Regions from separate parts of the Curvivirga sp. genome, predicted to be linked through region 1. Evidence: riboswitches for the same ligand, from Rfam matches in the RefSeq annotation. Region 1 holds a riboswitch; each other region holds the start of a gene.
The links. Region 1 has a riboswitch for cobalamin ahead of ACOQOA_RS02170 (DUF4198 domain-containing protein). Riboswitches for the same ligand answer to the same signal wherever they lie in the genome.
Positions count from the first base shown of each region.

Region 2: it holds a riboswitch for cobalamin, as region 1 does, so the genes downstream of both, ACOQOA_RS13680 (hypothetical protein) here and ACOQOA_RS02170 (DUF4198 domain-containing protein) in region 1, are expected to answer to the same signal.
Region 3: it holds a riboswitch for cobalamin, as region 1 does, so the genes downstream of both, ACOQOA_RS06040 (DUF1636 family protein) here and ACOQOA_RS02170 (DUF4198 domain-containing protein) in region 1, are expected to answer to the same signal.

Region 1 is NZ_CBDCOT010000007.1:438,725-440,992, reverse strand. It holds gene cbiM (cobalt transporter CbiM) at 1-331, opposite strand, end outside; gene ACOQOA_RS02170 (DUF4198 domain-containing protein) at 358-1,152, opposite strand; cobalamin riboswitch at 1,332-1,565, opposite strand; gene ACOQOA_RS02165 (winged helix-turn-helix transcriptional regulator) at 1,763-2,104, opposite strand; gene ACOQOA_RS02160 (hypothetical protein) at 2,137-2,268, shown strand, end outside.
Region 2 is NZ_CBDCOT010000009.1:1,739,806-1,742,073, reverse strand. It holds gene ACOQOA_RS13685 (methyl-accepting chemotaxis protein) at 1-961, opposite strand, end outside; gene ACOQOA_RS13680 (hypothetical protein) at 1,148-1,411, opposite strand; cobalamin riboswitch at 1,442-1,663, opposite strand; gene ACOQOA_RS13675 (methyl-accepting chemotaxis protein) at 1,833-2,268, shown strand, end outside.
Region 3 is NZ_CBDCOT010000009.1:107,836-110,103, reverse strand. It holds gene ACOQOA_RS06045 (ABC transporter ATP-binding protein) at 1-728, opposite strand, end outside; gene ACOQOA_RS06040 (DUF1636 family protein) at 725-1,090, opposite strand; cobalamin riboswitch at 1,256-1,471, opposite strand; gene ihfB (integration host factor subunit beta) at 1,786-2,073, shown strand; gene ACOQOA_RS06030 (LapA family protein) at 2,171-2,268, shown strand, end outside.

The sequences.
Region 1 (2,268 bases):
CAGGAAGCGCAATATTCACCGCATTTACACCCAAGACGGTCAATCCCCCAAAGCCGAAGAACACGGCCTGCAACAATAATCCGACAAACAGGGCAGGAAAAGCAGCCCAGCCGAGAACCAACCCGGCTAAGCCACTTAAAATAAGGTGAACACTGGAAGGTCCCAATGGCACATGAATAAGGGAGGCAATAAAGAAACTTGCACTTAAAACACCCGCAGTCGGAATGTTTTCAATGTTAAGTTTCTTTAAACCAAGACCAAGACCAACAGCTGTTATAGCCGCGCCGCCGATCAAAACCTCAGTTGATAATGCACCATCTACGATATGCATTTCAGTTTCCCTTCTTCAAAGACGTATTATTTAACGTCGTATGCACGTACCCAAATCACTGCGTCTTGGGATAGTTCTTTACCTTCATGTTCTGTGGCCGGGCCGGAACCTAGCGCAGCAAAGCCCCAAAAGCCAGCTTTTGGAATACCAAATGTGAAATAACCACTGGCATCAGAAATCGCTACAACTGCACCACCTGGCATTGGGTTTGCTGTTGCTTCTTTTGGGCTGTTTGTATCAATGTTTGGTTCAGCAGCCATGTATTCAATCTCAATCTCAGCTCCGGCAACTGGTTTACCATTTGCCAAAACCTGACCTGTGAATGTAGATCCAGCCAAAACATTTGTTGGCTTGTTCAAAGGTACGATCTCTGTTTCAAGACCAACAGGCTCATTCCAATCAGTTGGAAGGTCACCTTTATTCAAGAAAGTCTTGGTAATTTGTTGAATATAGATATCTTCGCTTTCTTCGTAATATGGTGCTGGGTCAATCACAAATACATAGTCACCATTGCGTTTCACAGGCACAACAGCTTCATAAGCATCAGCTTCATTTTCCAAACCTTTGAACTTGATTGGTTTCAAAGAACCAAGAAGATCTGTTTTCTTGCCTTTGTTAACGTAATAAAACTCGTTTGGCTGGCCCATATCCATCACATGACCATTTTCAAACGGATGCCAGAAAATAAGCTTCAATGGCACATCAGCTTTTTTCTCAAGATTTACTTCTGGTGTATATACCAATTGAAAATGTGCAGATGCAGTTTGTGCGGAAAATGTCGCGGCAACCAGTGCAGCAGCACCAAGGAATAAAGATTTCATCTCTGTCTCCAAATTCTTATTCTTTGCATATCTCATTAGACATGCGATCAGGAGACGCTCGGGAGCTAAAAAGCAGACCAATGAATTCGAAATAATCAAAAACATTTGTCCAAGACGCTCACCCCGGCGTCAGGTCAAAAAATAAAAAAATCACTGGATTGAGACATATAGAAACACACCCCGTGACCTTTTCAGATGGCAGGTCTCCTGGCTCACGGGTCTTGGTTTTTATCCGACCTTCCCGGATTGTCCTCCCCAAGGAAAACATCATCCAGTGGTACTGATGGATAAAACTCACCGTCTACAGTTGCGGGGGCAGCCACGGTCTTGGTCCCTAATGGGTACGCCTCACCGTGTTCCCTTTTAATCTCCTAGAAGTTTATCTTCAGAGAACCATCACCCGCAACCTACTGAATTTATAAATTTCGTCAATGAAAAATCGCGCTAGCGAACGCACTTTCTTTGCCTAGCATTGAAATACGACATTTATCCTTACGGAAACGAAAACATACCCCCCTTCAACAGAGATCTTTTCCACCTTATTACATCAGTTAAAAGCCCATTAGATTCGATGTATTAAATAACAGGAAGTATTAAATAACAGGAAATTTTATTTTTTTAACTCGTAAAAATGATCAATGACCCACTGATCCAAATCCGCAATAATTCCGACAAGCGAGCGCCCTTGCTCTGTGAGAGTATATTCAACTTTCGGCGGTACTTCTTGATAATCATACCGTTGCACCAAATTATACTCTTCAAGGGCTTTCAAAGTTTGGGTCAACATTTTTTGCGATATCCCCTGAATTTGGCGCATCAATTGTCCATTTCTTTTCGGTCCGTCCATTAATGCCGGTAAAAGTAACAATGACCACTTACTTGCGATAACTTCAATCACATATCTGGAAGGGCAATTTGCATTATAGGGATCTGGTACAGGTCTATCAGTCATCTTATTTCCATAAATCTTATAGGCACTAAAAGGTGCGTACTACACCTTCGGTTATTTGTAAATTATATATCGTAAACCGTCTGATCGTGATCGTTTTAAACATTCTGAATTGGACCCTTGATCAGAATGAAACACTTTCACTGATCAACATCGAAATTTTGACC
Region 2 (2,268 bases), on a different contig from region 1:
CAACACGTCCTCGCATGGAAAAAGGAATATGACTAAGCATATGATTTTCGGTTGTGTCATCTTCTTCTAAAGCAACAGCTAAACGCAGTTCCATTTGCACAACCTGATCGTGCACTTCTTTCGACTTACTATGTTGGTTATCGCACGTGGCCTCAACATTCGCCATTTCTGCAGATAGATTTTCAATGGCTTCCGTTACATTACTTGTACTCAAGGCCGCCCGTTGAGCATTTTGGCCAATTTCCTGAACGGCCTCTACCTGTTCACCAACTGTATGATTGACTTCACTTGTATATTCTTCCACTTCCTGAATAGCAGATGAAATATTCTGAATTGCATCAACAACCTGTTTGGTGACGGATTGAATCTCTGAAATCTGATCCGTGATATCTTTTGTCGCATCTGCGGTTTGGCTCGCTAGACTTTTCACTTCACCAGCTACAACTGCAAACCCTTTACCTGCATCACCAGCCCTTGCCGCTTCAATGGTTGCATTTAAAGCTAGTAGATTCGTTTGGCCGGCAATACCTGCAATCAACTTCACCACATCACCAATTTTATCTGATGCCGAAACGAGCCGCTCAATAACATCACCTGCTGCATGCGCATCATTTGCCGCCCCATGTGCGCGTTGTGCAGTTTTTTGAATTTGATCCCCAACAACACCAATTGAGACATTCATCTCTTCAGTAGCCGCAGCCATAGCTTCTACATTTTGCGTCGCTTCCACTGCGCCAGAACGCGCCGTTTCTGATAACGCCCTAACAGCATCAATTGCTTTGGAAACTTCTACAGAATAAGCTTCAGCTTCGGCACTTGCTTCTTGTACATGGTGTACGGTGCCCTCAAACTCACCCCGAATGGTATTTTTTAATGTTCCTAAATCTCTAAGAGCCGTAAAGGCAGCCCTTTCGGCCTGTTGCCTTTTATCAACAGTTTCAACCTGATTAGCTTCGGTCAATTCTTCATCTCCCTATTGAACCAAAACCACACTCCAACAAACTTTCCCTTGAATGGTTTTGGCTAGGCTTTTTTTATTATTTACGAAGATTGGAACAGATTTTTGCGAAGATGGCTAGCAATTAATATTAGATTAATCAGATTAATAACCTATCATAGATAGGCTATTAAGTTAGAAGCCCTGAAATCAGTTCGCTAACTGGCGATTACGTCGACGCCTTTTAGGAATAGCTGCAATATTTTCTGCAACCTGACGTAACATATGACGAAGATCTTTTTGTACTTCTTTGGGAAGATTTTCCAGCGGACTATCTTGTTTTTCAAGAACTTTTTGCGCTTCCACCGCAGGAGACGCATTAACAGGCATTGTTAAAATCCAATGCATAAAAACTTCACGCGCCATTATCATAGATGCGTTAGATGACATAGAGCCAGATGTATTCTGATACATAATATTCCTTCCGGGGCACCCCGCCCGATGAGAGTTAACACAAATCACGGCAGGTTTCCTGGCTTTTGATCTATAGATACGCCTTCCCAAATTCCCTTAAAGAAAATTTCAGTGGCCTGTATCAAATTCCCCATACTTATCCATTATGGGAACGATCAACTACAGTTGCGGGGGCAGCTTTGGAATTTGCTATAATAGCAGCACCAAATTCCCTTTTCCTATCAAATAGGCACCGTAAAATTTATGTATGACAAATTAAATAAGTCAGCAAAAATTATTTTATCATATGCGACAAAAATTAATCATTTTTAAAAGAAATCATCTTATTGTTGCGAATAAATTTAGTTTCATCAATAATACATTATGTTCAGGAAGATGAATTTCTTATATTCATCAAGGGATTATTTCGCTGGGGGCGGTTATGAATTCTGCATCAAAAACGATAACAATAACTCTACTGATTGCATCCATGTTAGGATGGGTTCTAACCATATATAGCTTTCTAGCAGTCGACTGGATTGTAGGTATTGGATTTGCAGTTATAGCTGCATGCGCAACCATCGCGATATGCTATTACTTCTTTCGTGTGTATCAAAGAACAGTCAGTCTTATTAAAGACTTGGAAGAAATATCCGCAGGTAAGCGCGATATTAATTTTGAAAAATACGGGGATCCACATTCTGATTTCGTGCGTTCCGTTGAACTTATACAACAAAACTTCTTTGCTATTGATCAGTTCTTAGCAAAGGAATTCAAAGCCAAAGACGAAGAACAAAGATCACTAAACGAAGAACTCGTAGGCATCGCAGAAGGCCTAGATCAGCAAGTCAAGGAAACAGGTGTAAACGTTGCCCAAA
Region 3 (2,268 bases), on a different contig from region 1:
ACATCAAGAGTTTCCATTCCAAATACATCCCGTACAATAGCAGGAGATAAGCTTTCTGATGGGGATCCATCAGATATAATTTTTCCTTGTCGAACAACAATCACACGATCCGCAAAATCATGTACGAGAGATAAATCATGTAATACAGCGATGACGGTTGAAGGTAAGCCTTTGACCAATTTGAGGATGTCTGCTCTAGCCCGTAAATCAAGGTGATTGGTCGGTTCGTCCAGCAACAACAATTCTGGCTGTTGTGCAATAGCACGTGCTAGGGAGGTACGTTGCCGTTCTCCGCCAGATAATGTTTGAATTGTTTGATCTTTGAACTTTTCTAAGCCACAAATTTGAATGGCTCTATCAATTTGATCTCTGTCTTCCTTGGCTTTTGAGGAATGTTGATGAGGAATACGACCCAGAGACACATATTCTTCTACAGATAGTAGAGGTTCAATTTGTTCAGATTGTGCCATGACCGCCATTAACTGCGCGCGCTTAAGAGGTGGAATGGCGGATAAAGGCATATCATGCAATTTGATCTCACCCATAGCTGGATTTAATCTGCCGGATAGATGTTTTTGCAATATTGATTTACCTGCGCCATTGGGACCAACAATGGCTATTTTCTCTCCTATTTTTACAGTAAGGGATACGCTATCCAATAGTATCTTGCCTTTTGTATCTTTGAAGCCAAGTTTATTGCAGGAGAGTATAGTCATTTGCGGTTTCATGATTGATGACCTTTGTCTTTCAGCTCAAATATGCTGGCAGGAATTCGGGCAATTGTTTTTTTATAGAGAGCTTTGGGGCGTTCTGATGCATTCGTCCAACCATTCGGCCGATTTTTGTATTGCATAGTGAATTCAGTTAAGGCTTTCACATCTTCATCTGAAGAGATATGTCCGAATAGATAGCTCGCTTTTCCAGTATCCGTGATGCCAACAGAAATTGAGTGCTCACATGCAGCCAAGCATTTAACTTGCTGTATTTTGATATCATTATCCAGTCCCGCTTGTAAGCGTTCAACGAGTTGGGTTGGGCTTAAATTTTCAATGTTTTTGGATTTACAATGTGAACAAACGGATATGATCATTACATCACCATATACCGATGTAAATTAGCACATAGACATTGCCCATTTAACTTTTGGGAATTTCTAATAAGGCTTACATCATTACCCAAACAGATATGGGGTTTTTGATGCTCAGCCTCTAAAAGCAGGAAACGCATTTATTGACCTCCCCGGCACACCTCGTCCGGATTAAGTTATATATGCGGCAGGTCTCCTGGCTGACAGATCTGACGTTTCCCCATCCTTCCCAATCAAAATAGATCAGTGGTTTATAGGGTTCACTTTCTGCTTACAGTTGCGAGGGCAGCTTCGGCTTTGGCTTCTGATGAATACACCGCACCGTATTCCCTTTTAATCTCAAATCAGTTTTCTTCATTGAGAACCGTAGAGCCTACTTACAGAAAATTGAAAATGAGCTCAAGAAGAAAATTATTCGCATTCTAAACTAGGAGGAGAAGTAACACTCATGCGCGAATTGCAATATTCAGACGATTTCTTGCGGTTTTATGCGTGGAATCTGATATATTTCATGAAATTACGCAGACTCTACTTGACCTGAAGCGGTTGTTTTGGCTAAGCTTTTAAAAGTTATGATGATTTTTCAGTGCCATAGAGCTAAAGGTGTAATTGAAAAATCGTTTGAAGCAGGGTCGAAGGCAAATTATTCGTTGCACTCATTGCACCTTTGACATGGGATTATACAACTGGAGCCCGACATGACACGTTCAGAACTGATCGCTCGTATTGCTCAACAAAATCCGCATTTGTATCATCGCGATGTTGAGCGCATTGTCACCACCATCTTTGATGAAATTACCGATGCCTTATGTCAGGGCGACCGTGTTGAGTTACGCGGATTTGGTGCCTTTTCCGTAAAACATCGTGAAGCGCGTGTTGGTCGTAATCCGCGTACAGGTGAATCTGTAAGTGTTGATGCAAAGGCGGTTCCATTCTTTAAGACAGGTAAACTTTTGCGTGAACGCCTAAATGGCGATGACGAATAACTTAAAGATTTTCCTCTTCTATGTCCTGTGATAAGCTTCTTTCGTCGGGGAAGAAGCTTTCCTAGTTTTTCATTATATCTCATAAGGATGTCTGTATATGCGTATCATCAATTGGATTCTATTGTTTCCATTGGTTTTGATCGCAATATCCTTCGCGGTTTCGAATCGCGGAGCGACTGAACTTACGCTTTGGCC